DNA from 2 places in the Mesorhizobium sp. M0815 genome. Region 1 is predicted to be linked to the other one. Evidence: predicted binding sites of a transcription regulator. Region 1 holds the regulator's gene; the other holds the start of a gene.
What was found. The regulator HrcA, encoded in region 1, represses chaperone genes, less so after heat shock. The targets are predictions, from matches to a motif close to GTTAGCACTCNCNNNNNGNGAGTGCTAAC.
Positions count from the first base shown of each region.

Region 2: the regulator HrcA is predicted to act here: its motif matches at 2,197-2,225, upstream of groES (co-chaperone GroES).

Region 1 is NZ_JAMYOU010000020.1:62,903-71,804, reverse strand. Features, by position in the region: gene NKI01_RS21580 (RNA polymerase sigma factor) at 1-483, shown strand, start outside; gene NKI01_RS21575 (glutathione S-transferase family protein) at 499-1,122, opposite strand; gene cysK (cysteine synthase A) at 1,306-2,286, opposite strand; gene NKI01_RS21565 (LysE family translocator) at 2,452-3,069, opposite strand; gene NKI01_RS21560 (PQQ-dependent sugar dehydrogenase) at 3,157-4,509, opposite strand; gene NKI01_RS21555 (hypothetical protein) at 4,611-4,808, opposite strand; gene hrcA (heat-inducible transcriptional repressor HrcA) at 4,842-5,954, opposite strand; gene rph (ribonuclease PH) at 6,087-6,803, shown strand; gene NKI01_RS21540 (VOC family protein) at 6,837-7,247, shown strand; gene rdgB (RdgB/HAM1 family non-canonical purine NTP pyrophosphatase) at 7,247-7,924, shown strand; gene hemW (radical SAM family heme chaperone HemW) at 7,921-8,902, shown strand, end outside.
Region 2 is NZ_JAMYOU010000024.1:14,567-23,468, reverse strand. Features, by position in the region: gene groL (chaperonin GroEL) at 127-1,782, opposite strand; gene groES (co-chaperone GroES) at 1,848-2,144, opposite strand; gene NKI01_RS23205 (S46 family peptidase) at 2,571-2,933, shown strand; gene NKI01_RS23200 (S46 family peptidase) at 2,938-3,534, shown strand; gene NKI01_RS23195 (NrtR DNA-binding winged helix domain-containing protein) at 4,333-4,683, opposite strand; gene NKI01_RS23190 (aspartate 1-decarboxylase) at 4,602-4,844, opposite strand; gene bioZ (3-oxopimeloyl-[acyl-carrier-protein] synthase BioZ) at 4,937-5,920, opposite strand; gene NKI01_RS23180 (adenosylmethionine--8-amino-7-oxononanoate transaminase) at 5,917-7,182, opposite strand; gene bioD (dethiobiotin synthase) at 7,182-7,817, opposite strand; gene NKI01_RS23170 (8-amino-7-oxononanoate synthase) at 7,829-8,902, opposite strand, start outside.

The sequences.
Region 1 (8,902 bases):
CCGCTAGCGGAGCAGGATCTTGCACTGTGGGACGATACAATGATCGACGAAGCGGAGATGCTGCTCGGGCGCGCCGCTGCCAAGGGCGTGGTCGGCCGCTACCAGCTCGAGGCCGCCGTGCAGTCAGCCCATGCGACAAGGCGGCTGACCGGCGGCACCGACTGGGTCGCGATCAAGGAGCTCTACGACGCGCTGTCGGTGATTGCCGGCTCGCCGGTGGTGTCGATCAACCGTGCGGTGGCGATTGCCGAGGCCGAAGGTGCTTCGGCAGGATTGGGCGCCCTTGATCAACTCAGCGGCGACAAGCGGCTGTATGACTATCAACCTTACTGGGCCGCCCGAGCGGGCCTGCTGGCAAGACTCGGCAGAGTTCCGCAAGCGAGCGAGGCCTATGACCGGGCTATCGGCCTCGAACGCGATCCGGCCGTGCGCCGGTTCCTGCAGGAACGACGGGCAGGTCTCGACCGCGCGGAAAGACACTGAGACAAGGCGGAGTGCTTAGGCCGGCCACATGTCGTGGGAAGCATTTAGCCTCTTTATCACCCGATGTTCCCGCAAATTGGCCCACAGGCGTTCGATGTTCGGCCAAGCGGTTGGAATCTTCGCGACCTCGGGATGCCAAGCCACCAACATGACGAGATAGATGTCGGCCAGCGAGAGCCGGTCGCCGACCAGCCAGTCGCGGCCTTCGAGGGCGGCATCGAGAATGGCGAAGCCGCGATCCATTTCCGAGACCGCCGCCTGTTTGACGGCTTCCACGCCGCCGGGATCTGTCGTGTAGCGATGAGCGTAGAAGAACCGCAGGTCAGCCGAATAGATGACGGAGGACATGAAAAACATCCAGCGCAGGAAGTCGGCACGGTCAGGTGTGTTCGCTGCCGGCGCTAGAGCTGCTTCCGGATAGCGTTCGGCGAGCAGGATGCAGATTGCCGCCGACTCGGTCATCGAATGCCCGTCCGGCAAGACCAGGACCGGGACCTGGTTCAAGGGATTGATGTCGAGGAAGGCCTGGTTGGGTCGGCCTTTTGGAACATCGATCTGGTCGAAAGGCACTCCCGCTAAAGCAAGCGCCGCCTCGACGACAAAGCCGCCGGTATTGGCACGCGTATAGAGCTTGTACATGAAGTCCTCCACCTGCCGGTGCAGCGACGATTTGATATGGAAGTGACTCGCCGCTCAAGCGAACGACGCCCGCCACAGGTGGTTTTTCAGCAGTCCACGCCGAAGCGTCGAAACAGAACTTTTTATGCCGGAGGGGCAGCGCGAAGGATCGCTACGAACCGGCCAAAAACTCCTGTCCAGACTCTAAGCACCCAATCCCTCGAATAGGATCGTGGAGAGATAGCGCTCGGCGAAGGAGGGGATGACGACGACGAGGTTCTTGCCCTTGTTCTCCGGCCGCGAGCCGACGACGATCGCCGCCTGCAGGGCGGCACCCGACGAGATGCCGACCGGTACACCTTCGAGACGGGCGACGAGCCGTGCATTGGCGACCGAATCCTCGTTCGAGACCTTGACGATCTCGTCGTAGATCGTCGTGTCGAGGATTTTTGGTGCGAAGCCGGCGCCAATGCCCTGGATCTTGTGCGGGCCGGGTTGGCCGCCGGACAGTACCGGCGAGGCCTCCGGCTCGACGGCGACGACATGCACCGAGGGCTTGCGCTTCTTCAGCACCTGGCCGACGCCGGTGATGGTGCCGCCGGTTCCAATGCCGGCAACGAAGATATCGACTTCGCCATGGGTGTCGTTCCAGATTTCCTCGGCTGTGGTGCGGCGATGGATTTCCGGATTGGCCGGGTTCTCGAATTGTTGCGGAATGACGGCATCGGGCAGCGTCGCGGCCAGCTCGTCGGCCTTGGCGATGGCGCCCTTCATGCCTTTCGGCCCTTCGGTCAGCACCAGCTCGGCGCCGAGCAGCGCCAGCATTTTGCGGCGCTCGACCGACATGGTTTCCGGCATCGTCAGGATCAGCTTGTAGCCTTTGGCGGCGGCGGCAAAGGCGAGCGCGATGCCGGTATTGCCCGAGGTCGGCTCGATAAGCGTGGTCTTGCCGGGCGTAATCCTCCCAGAAGCCTCCAGTGCCTCGATCATCGACACGCCGATGCGGTCCTTGACCGAGGCGATCGGGTTGAAGAATTCGAGCTTGGCCAGCAGATTGGCGACGACACCCTTCTCCCTGGCGAATTTGTCGAGCCGCACCAACGGCGTGTCGCCGATCGTCTCGGTGATCGAATTGTAGATGCGGCCGCGGCCGGGCACGTGTGTGGGGGTGGCGGGCTTGTTCATTGATTTTCCTCCCAGAGGTCAAGCGGCAAGAGTCGGGCGGGCATAAGATAGAGCCATCCGCCGCGCAAGATAGGCTGTCGATCGAAAATATCCGAGTGAAGTTCGTGCCGAATGCCCTCGCCTTGGAAAGGCGTGACAATTCCTGGCCGGCTTGGCGAAAGAGGTCTATTGGCGGGCGGCGATAGCTGCCGCCGCCCCGATCATGAAACCGGCGGCGGTGCGGTTGAGTGCCCTCAGCGCCCGCGGCGACTTCAGGAACCAGCGCGCTTTGGCCGCGAGCGCCAGATAAGGCACCAGCACCACAAGCAGGACGACGATCGTGAGCGCAACTAGGATGCCGTAATCGGCCAGCGTGATCGTCTTCAGATCGACGATGGTCGGGGTGATGGCTAGATAGAAGATCATCGTCTTCGGATTGCCGAGCGTGACGGCGAGACCGGCTACAAAGCTGGATGCCAAGCCGCCCTTGCCTTTCTTCGCCTCCACCGTCTCGGGCGTGATGCCGTTCGTCCAGAAACGCCAGCCAAGAAAAGCGAGGTAGGCGACGCCCAGCCATTTGATGATCAGAAAGATCATGCCAAAGGTCTGTGCGACGAAAGCGAGGCCGAGCACCACGGCCGTGAGATACGTCAGGTCGCCGAGCATCAGCCCGAAGGACATGGCCAGCGACGAGCGGAAGCCGGAACCCAGCGCACGCGCAACGAGTGCGGTGACGCCGGGGCCGGGGATGGCTGCGGCGATGCCGAGGGCAGCACTATAGGCGAGGAACCCGGTGAGCGTCATGATTCGCTCTTGTCGCACAATGTGGAAGTTGGGTGAATTCCCTCGGCCCGGATTCGATTGCGCCAGCGCAGCAGGCGACACCGCCGTTCAAGAGCGGCCGTCTTCGTAGGTAACGCGCCAGATGGTGCCGTTGCCGTCCTCGGTGACGATCAGCGAGCCGTCCTTGGCGATGGCGATACCGACCGGGCGGCCCCAGACGGCGTCGTTCGAGATAACGAGGCCGGTCATGAAGTCCTCATATTCGCCGGTCGGCTTGCCATCCCTGAATTTGAGCCTCACCACCTTGTAGCCGGTCCTGGCGCCACGGTTCCACGAACCATGCATGGTGACGAAGGCGTCACCCTGATAATCCGCCGGAAAGTTGTTGCCGTCGTAGAAGGCTATGTTCATCGGCGCCGAATGCGCCTGCATCAGCACGTCGGGGACAGTGGCCTTGCCGGCGAGGTCGGGCCGCTCGCCCTGATGGCGCGGATCCTCGTGATTGCCGATGTAGTACCAAGGCCAACCATAGAATCCGCCGTCCTTGACTGCAGTTGCAAATTCGAACGGCACATTGTCGCCGAGTTCGTCGCGCTCATTGACGACGCACCACAATGCGCCGGTGGCGGGCTGCACGGTCATGCCCGTACAGTTGCGCAGGCCGGTGGCGACAGTTCGGGGATTTTTCCCATCCGGGTCGAAGGCGAGCACATCGGCACGGCCGTCCTCGGAGCCCCAGGCCGCACCGAGCGGCTTTGAGTTCACCCAGGCGTCCAAGCCATCATCCGGCTCCTCCATGTCCTCGCCGACGTTCGACGCGGAGCCAACCGACAGATAAAGCGTCTTGCCGTCCGGCGAGAAGGCGATGTCGCGGGTCGTGTGACCACCCGACGGGATTTCCGCGACAATGGTTTCTGGTTTGCCGGATGCCTTCAGGTCGCCGTCGCGATAAGGAAAGCGGACGATGCTGTCGCTGTTTGCGACATAGACCCATTGCGGCTTGTCTCCTGGCGGATAGAAGGCGATGCCGTAGGGATAACTGAGCCCCTTGGCGAAGATCGCTTTCTCGATGGGCTTGGCGCTGTCCTCGGCGAGACGGTAGACACGTATCTGGTCGGCATGGCTGTTGGCAACGAACAGGTCGCCATTCGGAGCGACGCGCACGACGCGCGGATTGACGATGCCGGATGCGATCAGTTCGGCCGAAAAGCCCGGCGGCAAATCTGGCTTGGCGCTTTCGGGCCGTTCCGCCACGCCGGCGCCGTTCGAAGCGGATTGGGCGGGATCGGCTGGCGGCATGTCTTGCGCCCCGATCAGGCGGCGGGTGCCAGGCCTGTCGGCGTGCCAATCGCCAAAAGCGGCTTCGCCTTTGAGCACCTTCTGATCCGCCTGCTGGGCGGCTGCCGGTGTCGCAACAAGGAGAGCAGCGGCAATGGCCGCAAAGCCGCCAGATCGGATCATCAACGTCCTCCGGGATTCGCCTCGAAAAGGGCAAACGGGATGAGGCATTGGTCGTTCCAAGCGGCCGTCCAGCACACGAGGATTTGAAGCCGAACCCCGATTCACTTGCCGGCGGCGTAGAAATCGTCGTCGAGGCGCTTTTCCAGCGCGACCAGATCGGCCGGCAGCGGCAAGCCCATGGCCCGCATCTCTTGCAGCTTCTCGCGCAACTGCTCTTGCACCTCGTGCTGATCCTCTGGCTGGTTGATCATTTCTTCGAGCAGCAGGCTGATCTGGGCCTTGAACGATTCCAGCGCCATTCTTTTTCTCCTTGCGGCAGGCCGCGGCGGCTCCTAGCGCAGCATGCGCGAAATCAGCTGCGCGGTATAGTCGACCATCGGTACTATGCGCGCATAATTCAGCCGCGTCGGCCCGATGACGCCGAGCGCACCGACGACGCGGGCGTCCTTGTCGCGATAGGGTGCCACCACCAGTGATGAGCCCGACAGAGAAAACAGCTTGTTTTCCGAACCGATGAAGATGCGCACGCCCGGGCCCTCCTCGGCGAGGTCGAGGAGCTGGATCAGTCCGTCCTGGGTTTCGAGATCCTCGAAGAGATGCCGCAGCAATTCGATGTCGGCCTGGGCAGTGACGTTTTCCAGGAGATTGGCGCGGCCGCGCACGATAAGCCGCCCAGGCACCCCGCTTTCGGCGCCTGCCCAGACCGCCAGGCCCTTCTCGACCAGATCCTGTGAAAGCGTATCGAGGGCTGCCCTGGTCTCTTCCTTGATGCGGGCGATCTCGACCCGCGCTTCGGCCAGGGTGCGGCCGCGAATATGGGCGTTGAGGAAATTGGAGGCTTCGTGCAATTGCGAGACGGTGATGCCGGCGGGCAGATCGACGACGCGATTTTCGACGTCGCCGTTCTGCGAGACCAGCACGGCCAACGCCTTGGTCGGCTCGAGCTGGATGAATTCGATGTGCTTCAGCGCCACCTCGTTCTTGGCGGCGAGCACAAGGCCGGCGCCGCGCGACATGCCGGACAGCATCTGGCTGGCCTCGGTCAGCATATGCTCCAGCGTCGCGCCCGAGCCGGAGGCGCGCACCTGCGCCTCGATGGTGCGGCGCTCCTCGTCGGAGAGGTCACCGAGTTCCATGAACGCATCGACGAAGAAGCGCAGGCCAGCCTGGGTCGGCAGACGGCCGGCCGAAATATGCGGCGCATAGATCAGGCCGAGATGCTCGAGGTCGCTCATCACGTTGCGGATGGTGGCCGGCGATAGCGACGACGGCAGGATGCGCGACAGGCTGCGCGAGCCGACCGGCTCGCCATCCCTCAGATAAGAATCGACGATGCGCCGGAAGATGTCGCGCGAACGCATGTCGAGCGATTGAAGCGCGGGCGATTGCAGCGCGTGCGACGGGAGCACGTGCGATTGCGAACCGGGATCGACTGCCTTGGTCATTTCGAGCCAAAAACCTCCGGCCCGAAGATATAGACTTCCGCGGCGTCGGCGCAACCGGTCCATTTTCCTTTGCGCCTCACGCCCCGTGCGGCTACAAGCCGGCCAAGATCCCGAAGAAAGAAAGAAGCCTGAATGCGCCCTTCCAAACGCCAGTTCGACGAAATGCGCCCCATCTCCTTCGAGCGCGGCGTCTCCAAGCATGCGGAAGGCTCGTGCCTGGTGAAGTTCGGCGACACGCATGTGCTGTGCACGGCCAGCCTGGAGGAAAAGGTGCCGGGTTGGATGCGCAACTCCGGTAAGGGCTGGGTGACGGCGGAATACGGCATGCTGCCGCGTTCGACCGGCGAGCGCATGCGCCGCGAGGCTTCGGCCGGCAAACAAGGCGGCCGCACGCTGGAGATCCAGCGGCTGATCGGCCGCTCCCTGCGCGCCGTGGTCGATCTGCAGGCGCTCGGCGAGCAGCAGATCACCGTCGACTGTGATGTGATCCAGGCCGATGGCGGCACGCGCACCGCTTCGATCACCGGCGGCTGGGTGGCGCTTTACGATTGCCTGCGCTGGATGGAAGCCCGCCAAATGGCGAGCCTGGGCAAGGTGCTGAAGGATCACGTTGCGGCGATCTCCTGCGGCATCCATGATGGTCAGCCGGTCATCGACCTTGACTATATCGAGGATTCCTCGGCCGGAACCGACGCCAATTTCGTCATGACCGGCAAGGGCGGCATCGTCGAGATCCAGGGCACGGCCGAGGGCGAACCGTTCTCGGAAGAGCAGTTCGCGGCCTTGATGGGGCTGGCCAAGAAAGGCATTCAGCGCCTGGTCAGCCTGCAGCAGATGGCGGTGGACTGATCTTCAGGTTATGACGATGAGGGTGACGATCCTGTGACTCCTTCCGCAATCCTGGAATCAGCACTCTACGTGACGGATCTCGCTGCCGCGGAACGGTTCTATTCGGGCGTCCTCGGGCTCGATCCGCTCGGCAAGGTCGAGGGCAGGCATCTCTTCTTCCGCTGCGGCGACGGCGTGCTGCTTATCTTCAATGCCGAGGCGACGAAAGTGCCGCCGCCGGCCGACGCCAGGCTGCCAGTGCCGCCGCATGGCGCCGTCGGCGAGGGCCATCTCTGTTTCGCCGCAAGCGCCGACGAGATCGTGCGCTGGAAAGCGCACCTGGAAGCAAAGAGCATCGCCATCGAAAGCGAGTTCGAGTGGCCGCAAGGCGGCCGCTCGATCTATATTCGCGACCCCTCGGGCAATTCGATCGAATTCGCCGAGCCAAGAATCTGGGGCATCTGATGCATTCGCAGACTGTTCATTCGCCAATTGTTCATTCGCTTGATGGGCATAAGATCGTCGTCGCAAGCCACAATGCCGGCAAATTGCGCGAATTCGCCGATCTGATGGCGCCGTTCGGCATAGAAGCGAGGTCCGCCAAGGAATACGGCTTGCCGGAACCGGACGAGACCGGCACCACTTTCGAGGAGAACGCGCTCATAAAAGCCTTGGCCGCTGCCAAGGCCACTGGATTGCCGGCGCTGTCGGACGATTCCGGCCTATGTGTCGATGCGCTCGACGGCGCACCCGGCGTCTACACTGCCAACTGGGCCGAGACGCCGGACGGCCCCCGCGACTTCGGCATGGCCATGCAGCGCACGGAAGTGGCCTTGCAGGAAGTTGGCGCGATCGCGCCTGCTCAGCGCAAGGGCCGCTTTGTCGCGGTCATCTGCCTAGCCTTTCCCGACGGCCAGGCTGAATATTTTCGCGGCGAGGTCGAAGGTACGCTGGTATGGCCGCCGCGCGGCGAACTCGGCTTCGGCTACGACCCGGTGTTCTTGCCCAACGGGTTCGAAAAAACCTTCGGCGAGATGACCGCTGAGGAAAAACATGGCTGGAAGCCGGGCCAGCCGACAGCATTGTCGCACCGCGCCCGCGCCTTCCAGAAATTCGCGCAAGCCCGATTGGCCGCGGCATGACCATGCTGCTCGACCGCAGCCCGGGTTTTGGCGTCTACATCCACTGGCCGTTCTGCGCGGCCAAGTGCCCCTATTGCGACTTCAACAGCCATGTCCGCCACCAGCCGGTCGACCAGGAGCGTTTTGCGCGCGCCTTCGAGGCCGAGTTGGCGACCATGCGCGGCCGCACCGGGCCGCGCGAGGTGACAAGCATCTTTCTCGGTGGCGGTACGCCGTCGCTGATGAAGCCGCAGACCGTGGCGGCGGTGCTGGATGCCGTGGCGAAGAACTGGACGGTACCAGATGGCATCGAGGTGACGCTGGAGGCCAATCCTTCCTCGGTCGAGGCCGAGCGCTTTCGCGGCTATCGCGCGGCGGGCGTCAACCGGGTGTCGCTTGGCGTGCAGGCGCTGAACGACAAGGATCTGCGCTTTCTCGGCCGTTTGCACAATGTCGATGAGGCCCTGCATGCGATCGGCCTGGCGCGCGAGATTTTCCCACGGTTGTCCTTCGACCTGATCTACGCGCGGCCGGACCAGACGCCTGAAGCGTGGCAGACGGAACTCGAGCAGGCGATCGGCCACGCCGCCGACCATCTGTCGCTGTACCAGCTGACCATCGAGGAAGGCACGCCGTTCCATGCACTGCATGCAGCAAGGAAATTCATCATTCCAGACAACGATGTTGCCGCCGATCTCTATGCGTTGACGCAGGAGATCACCGCCGCGCACGGACTGCCGGCCTACGAGATTTCCAACCACGCCAGGCCCGGCGCTGAAAGCCGGCACAATCTCACCTACTGGCGCTATGGCGAATATGTCGGCGTCGGTCCCGGCGCGCATGGCCGTTTCGTCGAGAGCGGGCGGCGCGTGGTGACAATCGCCGAGAAAATGCCGGAGACCTGGGCCAATCTGGTCGAGGCCAAGGGCCATGGCGTCACCGGCGGCGAGATCCTGACGCGATCGGAAGAAGCCGACGAGTTCCTGCTGATGGGGCTGA
Region 2 (8,902 bases), on a different contig from region 1:
CCGTTGCGCTTCGCCGCCATCAGCTGGGTAGAGGACTTGCACCTCCAAGCTGTCGATCATGCTCGGCACACAAAAAAGGGCGGCATTGCTGCCGCCCTTTCCGCTGTAGGTTGATAGGGGGCTGGATTAGAAATCCATACCGCCCATGCCGCCCATGCCACCGCCGGGCATACCAGCCGGCATGCCGCCGCCAGCCGACTCCTTCTTCGGAGCCTCGGCGATCATAGCTTCGGTGGTGACCAGCAGGCCGGCGACCGAGGCCGCGTCCTGCAGAGCCGTGCGCACAACCTTGACCGGATCGACGATACCCATGGCGATCATGTCGCCATATTCGCCGGTCTGGGCGTTGAAGCCGAAGGTCGCGCCCTTGTTCTCAAGGATCTTGCCGGCAACGATCGATGCTTCCGCACCGGCGTTGGCCGCGATCTGGCGGGCCGGAGCCTGCAGCGCGCGACGCACGATTGCGATGCCCGCGGTCTGGTCGGAGTTAGCGCCGGTGACGGTGATGGCCAGCGAAGCGCGCAGCAGGGCGACGCCGCCGCCGGGAACGATGCCTTCTTCGACGGCCGCACGGGTCGCGTTGAGGGCGTCATCGACGCGGTCCTTCTTTTCCTTGACTTCCACTTCGGTCGCACCGCCGACGCGGATGACGGCAACGCCGCCCGCCAGCTTGGCGAGACGTTCCTGCAGCTTCTCCTTGTCGTAGTCCGAGGTGGTCTCCTCGATCTGCTGCTTGATCTGGGCGACGCGGCCCTGGATTTCTTCCTTCTTGCCGGCGCCGTCGACGATGGTGGTGTTCTCCTTGGAGATCGACACCTTCTTGGCGCGGCCGAGCATGTTGAGGCCGACATTCTCGAGCTTGATGCCGAGGTCTTCGGAAATGACCTGGCCACCGGTGAGGATGGCGATGTCTTCCAGCATGGCCTTGCGGCGATCACCGAAGCCCGGCGCCTTGACGGCAGCGATCTTCAGGCCGCCACGCAGCTTGTTGACGACCAGCGTGGCCAGGGCCTCGCCTTCGACGTCTTCCGAGATGATGACCAGCGGCTTCGAGGTCTGCACGACAGCCTCGAGGATCGGCAGCATGGCCTGCAGGTTGGAGAGCTTCTTCTCGTGGAGCAGGATGTAGGCGTCTTCCAGATCCGCAACCATCTTCTCGGCGTTGGTGACGAAGTAGGGCGACAGATAGCCGCGGTCGAACTGCATGCCTTCGACGACCTCGAGCTCGGTCTCGGCGGTCTTGGCTTCCTCGACCGTGATGACGCCTTCATTGCCGACCTTCTGCATCGCTTCCGCGATCATCGAGCCGACCGAAACATCGCCATTGCCGGCGATGGTGCCGACCTGGGCAACCTCTTCCGAGGTCTTGATCTTCTTGGCGTTCTTGATCAGCGTCGCGACGACGTCTGCGACGGCGAGGTCGATGCCGCGCTTGAGGTCCATCGGGTTCATGCCGGCGGCAACCGCCTTGTGGCCTTCCTGGACGATCGACTGTGCCAGGACGGTCGCGGTCGTGGTGCCGTCGCCTGCGATGTCGTTGGTCTTCGAAGCAACTTCGCGGACCATCTGCGCGCCCATGTTCTCGAACTTGTCCTCAAGCTCGATTTCCTTGGCGACAGTGACGCCGTCCTTGGTGATGCGCGGTGCGCCGAACGACTTGTCGATGACGACGTTGCGGCCCTTGGGGCCGAGCGTGACCTTCACCGCGTCGGCGAGGATGTTGACGCCGCGCAGCATGCGCTCACGAGCGTCGCGGGAGAATTTTACGTCTTTGGCAGCCATTTGTTACTCCTGGGCATTTCGCCCGAAATTCAGATTGGATGGTGCGGATGAAAGGCGGCGGCGTGTCAGCCGATGACGCCCATGATGTCCGCTTCCTTCATGATCAGAAGGTCTTCGCCGTTGAGCTTGACTTCGGTGCCCGACCACTTGCCGAACAGGATGCGGTCGCCGGCCTTGACGTCCAGCGGGACGAGCTTGCCGACCTCGTCACGGGCGCCGGAACCGACGGCGATGATCTCGCCTTCCTGCGGCTTTTCCTTCGCCGTGTCGGGGATGATGATCCCGCCGGCGGTCTTCGCTTCGGACTCGACGCGGCGAACGACCACGCGGTCATGCAGCGGCCGGAAATTCGACTTTGCCATTTTTGGATTTCCCTGGTGCGGATGTTGAACGGTTCTCCGTTGCCGGAGCGTGTTTATCACTCACCAGAAGCGAGTGCTAACGCGGCAGTGAGATAGGCCGTAGGCTCCTGCTAGTCAAGACGGAAGAGGGACGGGCGAAGAGCAAACGAGCGTGGAAGCACCGAGCGTTTTACGTGAACGACGTCGGAGATCGGACATGGATGGGGCGGCTCACCATTTGCAACTGAAGGCTTTATTCATTTGGCACGATTGGCGCAGCGAATGATCCGCAAACGTTGCGCGCGACCGATATAATGAGAGGTGAGCGCCATCAGGATTCCTGCGTTAACCGTCCACTCGGTCTTTACGGTGTGGCCGCCGCGCGGGCGCCAGGACTCCGGCCATCCCGATAGTCACCAATCCAATCTGCGGAGAACAGGAGGCAAGATGAGAGCGACAGTCAGCACGAACTCGAATTTGAAATGTTTGGCCAAAGCAACTGCCATCGCCTTGCTCTGGACGGTCACGGCTACATCGGCGGACGAAGGTATGTGGATGCCGGGCCAGACTGCGGAAGTGTGCGCGGCCATGCGCGCGGATGGGCTCCAGATCGATCCCGCCCAGCTGGGCCGTCTAGACGCTGACCCGCTCAACGCGATCGTATCACTGGGCGGATGCTCCGCCTCGTTCGTCAGTCCACAAGGGCTGGTCGCAACCAATCATCATTGCGTGTTAGAATCCATCCAATACCACAGCAAGGAGGGCCAGGACTATCTCACAGACGGCTTTCTGGCGAAGAGCCCTGGGTGAAGAATTGCCCGCGGCGCCAGGCAGCCGCAGCTATGTGATCGAGGACATGCGGGATGTGACCGCCGAAATGCTCAAGAGCGTCTCGGACAAGCTGAACGGGTTTGCCCGCTATGAGCGGCTCGCCACGAACAAAAAGGCCCTGATCGCCGCATGTGAAGGACAGCCCATCGCCGTTGCGACGTATGGCGGCGTCTCCTACTATCTCCTCCAGAAGCTCGAAATTGAGGACGTGCGCCTCGTCTATGCGCCCGCGCTCGGCATCGGCAACTTCGGCGGCCAAACGGACAACTGGATGTGGCTGCGCCACACGGGCCACTTCGGCTTTTATCGCGCCTATGTCGCTCCTGATGGTTCCTCCCGGCCATATGCGCGCGACAATGTGCCTTACCGGCCGGAGAGTTGGCTATCCATAGCCTGTGAAGGCGTCAAGGAAGGCGACCTTGTGATGGTCGCCGGCTTTCCCGGCGCAACCCACCAGTTCCTGACCGCAGTCCGGTTCAACTTCGCGCAATTCGAACCGCGGTTGCAGCGTTCGCTCTCGGATTATCCCGCCCAGATCAATCAGGCAACGGCAGGCAATCGCGAGGCGCAGATCCATTGACCGCCCGCTTCACAAATTGGCTCGGCCTAAAACGCATGGGAAAAGCAGAAAAGGCAACAGATCGGCACCAGAATGAATATGGCCGCGCGAACTGACAGACGCGCCAACAATCGGCATCTCGCATGGTGGCACTGGACGTGGCTCCCACCCTGCTGGCGCGACTCCCCATCAGGTCGTCGGGGTTTCGCTGGCGAAAAAAACTTCCGCGTGTCTCTGCGCGATCCATCCCGCTTGCGCGTGCCTAGTCAACCAAAAAACTGACCATCTGCAGGATCAGGATCAGCAAAAAAAAGCCAAAGGCAGACGCCAAAACAGCTGCCAGCAGGACGATGCGTTGTTTCTTCACCCACAGTTCCCCCGGGAGAGAGTCTAAGGATAATCCTTAAAAAAGGCGCCATGGAACAAGGCGCCCCACGCTCATTTGTGCAAGTTTAAAGTTTAGCTTGCCTGATTTATGTAATTAGACGGTTTCTTTTATGCACCACTTTTCCAAGTACTTGTACAAATCTGAACTTATCGCACATTTAGACGAACTGTACATTAGATAGCGACTTTGACGCACGCGTTTACTGGCGGTATACATCCTTCACCGTTGCCGCAAGGCATTGGCCCAGGCGCGCGGCACCTCCTTCACGACAAAGGTTGAAAGCCCGTCCTCGGGCGTTTCATTTCCAAGATCACTTCGATCCACTCATACGGGCTTCCCGAGCGAGACCGTGGGTTCGGACGGTGCGAATGAATTTCTCGTTATAATCGAATTGATTATAAGGGATATTTCTACGTTGAGTATAAAGGAAGTCAAGCCCGCGCCAGCGGCAATTTTGTCCGGGCGACCTCCGTTTCGTCGAGGACATGGTGGCGGAAGCGATAAAGCTTCGCCGGCCGACCGCCGGTATCAAATGCACTTTCGCCGGTCTCCGCCACCAGTTCCTGCTGCTCCATCAACCGGCGAAAGTTCTGCTGAAGCGCCCCTGCCGATCTAATCGTCAACGCCGTCCGCGTCAGCGCATTGCCATCGGTCAGAAAGCCGACGACATTGTTGATGACGAACGTAACGATCCGCGGCTTCAGACAGGAATGTGCGCTTCGTCCAGATGGATGGAGTGGGCTGGCAGGTTCCGGGCGGCCGCGCCGTTGAGGAGGCAGCATCGAGAGCCGCGCTCGCCGAGGATGACATAGGTCGAGATTCGTGCGCCGGAAGTCTTGCTCCATGTCTCCACGAATCCATTGGCAGGATCCCGGGTTCTTCGCGTGGTCAGGGTCGAGCAGTATCGAACCGTGGTAGTTGAGCTTTGCTCGGTGACGTGGATGCCGTGCAGCTTGCCGGCGACTATTTTCGCATTGGTCCCGTTGTCCTATTCATCTCACAAAGTCAGTCCTGATGTTGAGCAGCTTCGCTGGGCTAAATCCCGACGACGAGCGCCCCGCCGCTGAGTCCCGCACCTGCCGCCGCCAGGAGTATTTTCTCGCCCGGCCGAAACGGCTCCGCTTGATTGGCGAGCGACAGTGAGAGCGGGATCGTCGCGGCGGAAGAGTTGCCATATTCGGCGATCGTTTTGACGATCAGGTGATCGGCAACGCCGAGGTTTCGCCCGACCGCATCGAAAATGCGAGCATTGGCCTGATGCGGTACGAACCGGTCGACATCCTGCGGTCGCACTCCGGCAGCGGCTAGCGCGCTTGTCGAGCAATCGGTCATCATCTCGACGGCCTTTGCGAACACTTCGCGGCCGTCGGTCATCGTCATTCGGGTTTGCGCGAGGTCGAGGTTACCGTGGAACGGCTTGTTGCTTCCTCCTGCGGGAATCTGGATCAGCCCGTATCGCGAGCCGTCCGAATCCACGGAGGCACCGAGAATCCCCCGATCAGTATCCTCGCACGGACCGATCACGAGGGCGCCGGCGGCATCGGCAAACAGCACGGCGCTGGCGCGCTCAGAGGGATTGATGCGGCGGCTGAGGATATTGGCGGCGATAACAAGGCTCGATTTGCCGTGCAGGCGGGTAAATCCGTCCGCAAACATCAGCGCATAGATGAAACCGGCGCAGGCGCCGGTCAGATCGACAGCGCCGGCGCGGCCGAGCCCCAGCCGATGTGCGACCAGAGGCGCGCTGGGCGGCAGGAGGTGATCGGGCGTCGAGGTGGCAAGCAGCAGCAGACCGATGTCGTGGCGCGCAATGCCGGCGTTCGCCAAAGCGATGTCGCCGGCTTGCGTGGCCAAGCCAGACAGCGTGTCTTCGTCCGTTGCCCAGAAGCGCGAACGAATTCCGGTACGCCGCTCGATCCAGCCAGGTTCGAGCCCGAGATTGCTCTCGATTTCGGCATTCGCCACCTTTCGCCCCGGCGCATGATGACCGAACCCGAGAAGGCGCGACGACCTGCTCATGGCCTCGAACCGAAGCGTTCGCCGGCCTCCTCGATCGCGTCATGGAGCCGATCGAGCTCGTCGCCGGTGATGCAATAGGGCGGTAAGAGATAAAGGACATTGCCGAGCGGGCGCACAAGCAGGCCGAGCTCGAGGAAAAATGCGCGCAGCTTAGGTCCGATCTCGGCCAGATAGCCGGCAGAGCCGGCGCGCAGGTCGAGAGCCAGGATCGTGCCGATCGCGCGGCTGTCGGTGAAGTTGGCATTGTCGCGAAAGCGTCGAAACCCGGCGGCCTGCCTCGCGCTCAGCGCCGCGATCCGCTCGGCCACCGGCTCGTCCCGCCAGATCTCGACATTGGCAAGTGCAGCCGCGCAGGCAATCGGGTTGGCGGTGTAGGAACTCGAGTGGAAAAACGTCTTCTTGCGATCCGCCGAACAATGAGCATGGAAGATGGCATCGGTGGCAAGCGTGGCGGCCAGCGGGATTGCGCCACCGGTCAGGCCCTTCGAGGTGCACAGCATGTCCGGAGAGATGTTCGCCTGCTCGCAGGCGAACATGCTCCCGGTGCGGCCCCAGCCGGTCATCACCTCGTCGGCGATCAGCAGCGTGCCGGAGGCTTCGGCAATCTTCTTCAATCCGGTCAGAACCGAGGCCGGATACATCAGCATGCCGCCGGCGCCAAGCACGAGCGGTTCGACGATCAGCGCGGCGGCGCGCCGGTCGCGGCTGACGGCCTCGAACCGATCCAGTGTTTCCTGCTCGCGCCCGGCGGCCGGGAAGGGAATGGTGTCGACCTCGAACAGCAAGGGTTCGTAGGCGGCGTTAAACACGCCGCGGGCGCCGACGCTCATCGTGCCGATGGTGTCGCCGTGATAGCTGTGCTCCATGACGACGATGCGCGAGCGCGGCGCGCCGGTGTTGCGGAAATGGCCGAGCGCCATCTTCAGCGCGACTTCGACGGAGGTCGAGCCGCTGTCCGAATAGAACACCCAGTCGAGTCCGGAGGGAGCGAGACCGACAAGCGCCTTGGCCAGGCGTTCGGCCGGTTCGTGCGTGAAGCCAGCGAAGATGATCTGGTCGAGGCTCGAGGCGGTCGTCTCGATCGCCTTTATAATGCGGGGATGGCGGTGGCCATGGGTGACGACCCACCAGGAGGAAATGGCGTCCAGAATGCGCGCGCCATTGGCTTTGTGGAGATACGCGCCTTCAGTCAGGACGATTTCAGGGATCGCCGGCTCGAGCGCGTGCTGGGTGAAGGGATGCCACACACGGGATTGCGGCATCATCCGCCTCCGGCAATCAAAGCGAGGTCGAAGCCGGCAATCATCGCTTGTCTCAGCGTTTTGTCCGTCAGCGGATCGAGGTGCGGCAGCCTGCCGAGTTGCGGCACGTCGCCGAATTCCACGATCGTCCGTTGCGTATCGGTCATCTCATCGCCGATGAAGGCGATGCCAGCCAGCGGGATAGCGCGCGCCCGCAGGGCCTCGATCGACAGCAGGGTGTGATTGATTGTTCCGAGCGCGGTGCGGGCGCACAGAATGACCGGCAACTGCCATTGCTCGAATATGTCGATGAACCTTGTCCGGCGGTTCAGCGGCACCATCAGCCCGCCGGCGCCTTCGATGACGAGCGGTGTCGGCAGGACCGGAAACGAAAGATCGGCAGCCTCGATCGAAACGTCGTCGATTTCGGCCGAACGATGCGGCGAAAGCGGGCTCTTCAAGCGGTAGGCTTCCGGCAGCACGCGCCCCGACGGCAGCCCGGCAAGTCGCGCAACCGCCTCGCTGTCGGTCTCGCCGTCGAGACCCGATTGCACCGGCTTCCAGTAGAAACCGTCAAGCAGGCCGGCAAGCCCGGCCGAAAACACCGTCTTGCCAATTCCGGTGTCTGTTCCGGTGATGACGATGCGCTTGGTCATGTCGCCTCCGGTCATGTCTGGGCCAACACCTCGACGAGCGCCTCGACCATGGCGGAAATGTCGGCTTCGCCGATATTGAGCGTCAGTGAGATGCGCAGCCGCGACGTGCCCTCGGGCACGGTTGGCGGACGAATGCCGCGTATGTCGAAGCCGCGGGCCTGCAGGCGCGCCGCCACTGCCATGGTGCGCCTGACATCGCCGATCACCAAGGGCTGGATCTGAGAGCCACTTGGTATCACGCCGCAGCGATCGACCAATTGGCGGCCTGCGAGGGCGACGCGTTCATGCAGCTGAACACGCCGCATAGGCTCGTCGGCGAGCATTGCGAGCGCTTCGCGCGCCGCGACCGCCATCAGCGGCGATGGCGCGGTGGCGTAGATGAATGGCCGGCAACGGTTGATCAGATACTCGCACAGTGTCCTCGGCCCGGTCACGAGCCCACCAGATGCGCCGAGCGCCTTGCCGCAGGTGTGGAGCGCGACGATGTTGTCGCGGCCCTCGAAAGCGGCGGCCAGCCCCCGGCCGTCCGGTCCCCAGACGCCGGTCGCGTGCGCCTCGTCAATGACGATGAATGCGTTGTGCCGATCGGCAAGCGCGGCCAGGCTCTCCAAAGGCGCGCAGTCGCCATCCATGCTGTATAGGCTTTCCACCGCAATCCAGACGCATCCCATGCCGCCTTCGGCGCGCCAACGCTTGATCGCGTCCTCGACAGCATCGACGTCGTTGTGCGCGGCCAGCTTGAACTCGGCACGTCCGGCCTGTGCCCCCTCATGCATGCTGGCATGGGCGAGCTCATCGAGGACCAAAAGGTCGCCCTTCTGCGGCAGCGCCGTCAGCAGAGCGAAGTTGGCGATGTAGCCGCTGCCGAAGAACAGCGCGCGGTCGGCTCCAAAGAATGCCGCCGCGTCTGCCTCGAGCTGCTCGTGTTCCGGTGCATTGCCGCGCAACAGCCGCGACCCGGTGGCGCCAACCGACGTGCCCCGCGCAATCGCCGCCGCAACCGCTTCGCCAAGTCTTTTGGAGGCGGCAAGCCCGAGATAGTCGTTCGACGAGAAGTCGCGCCCGGCGCGCGGCTTCAGCGTCCG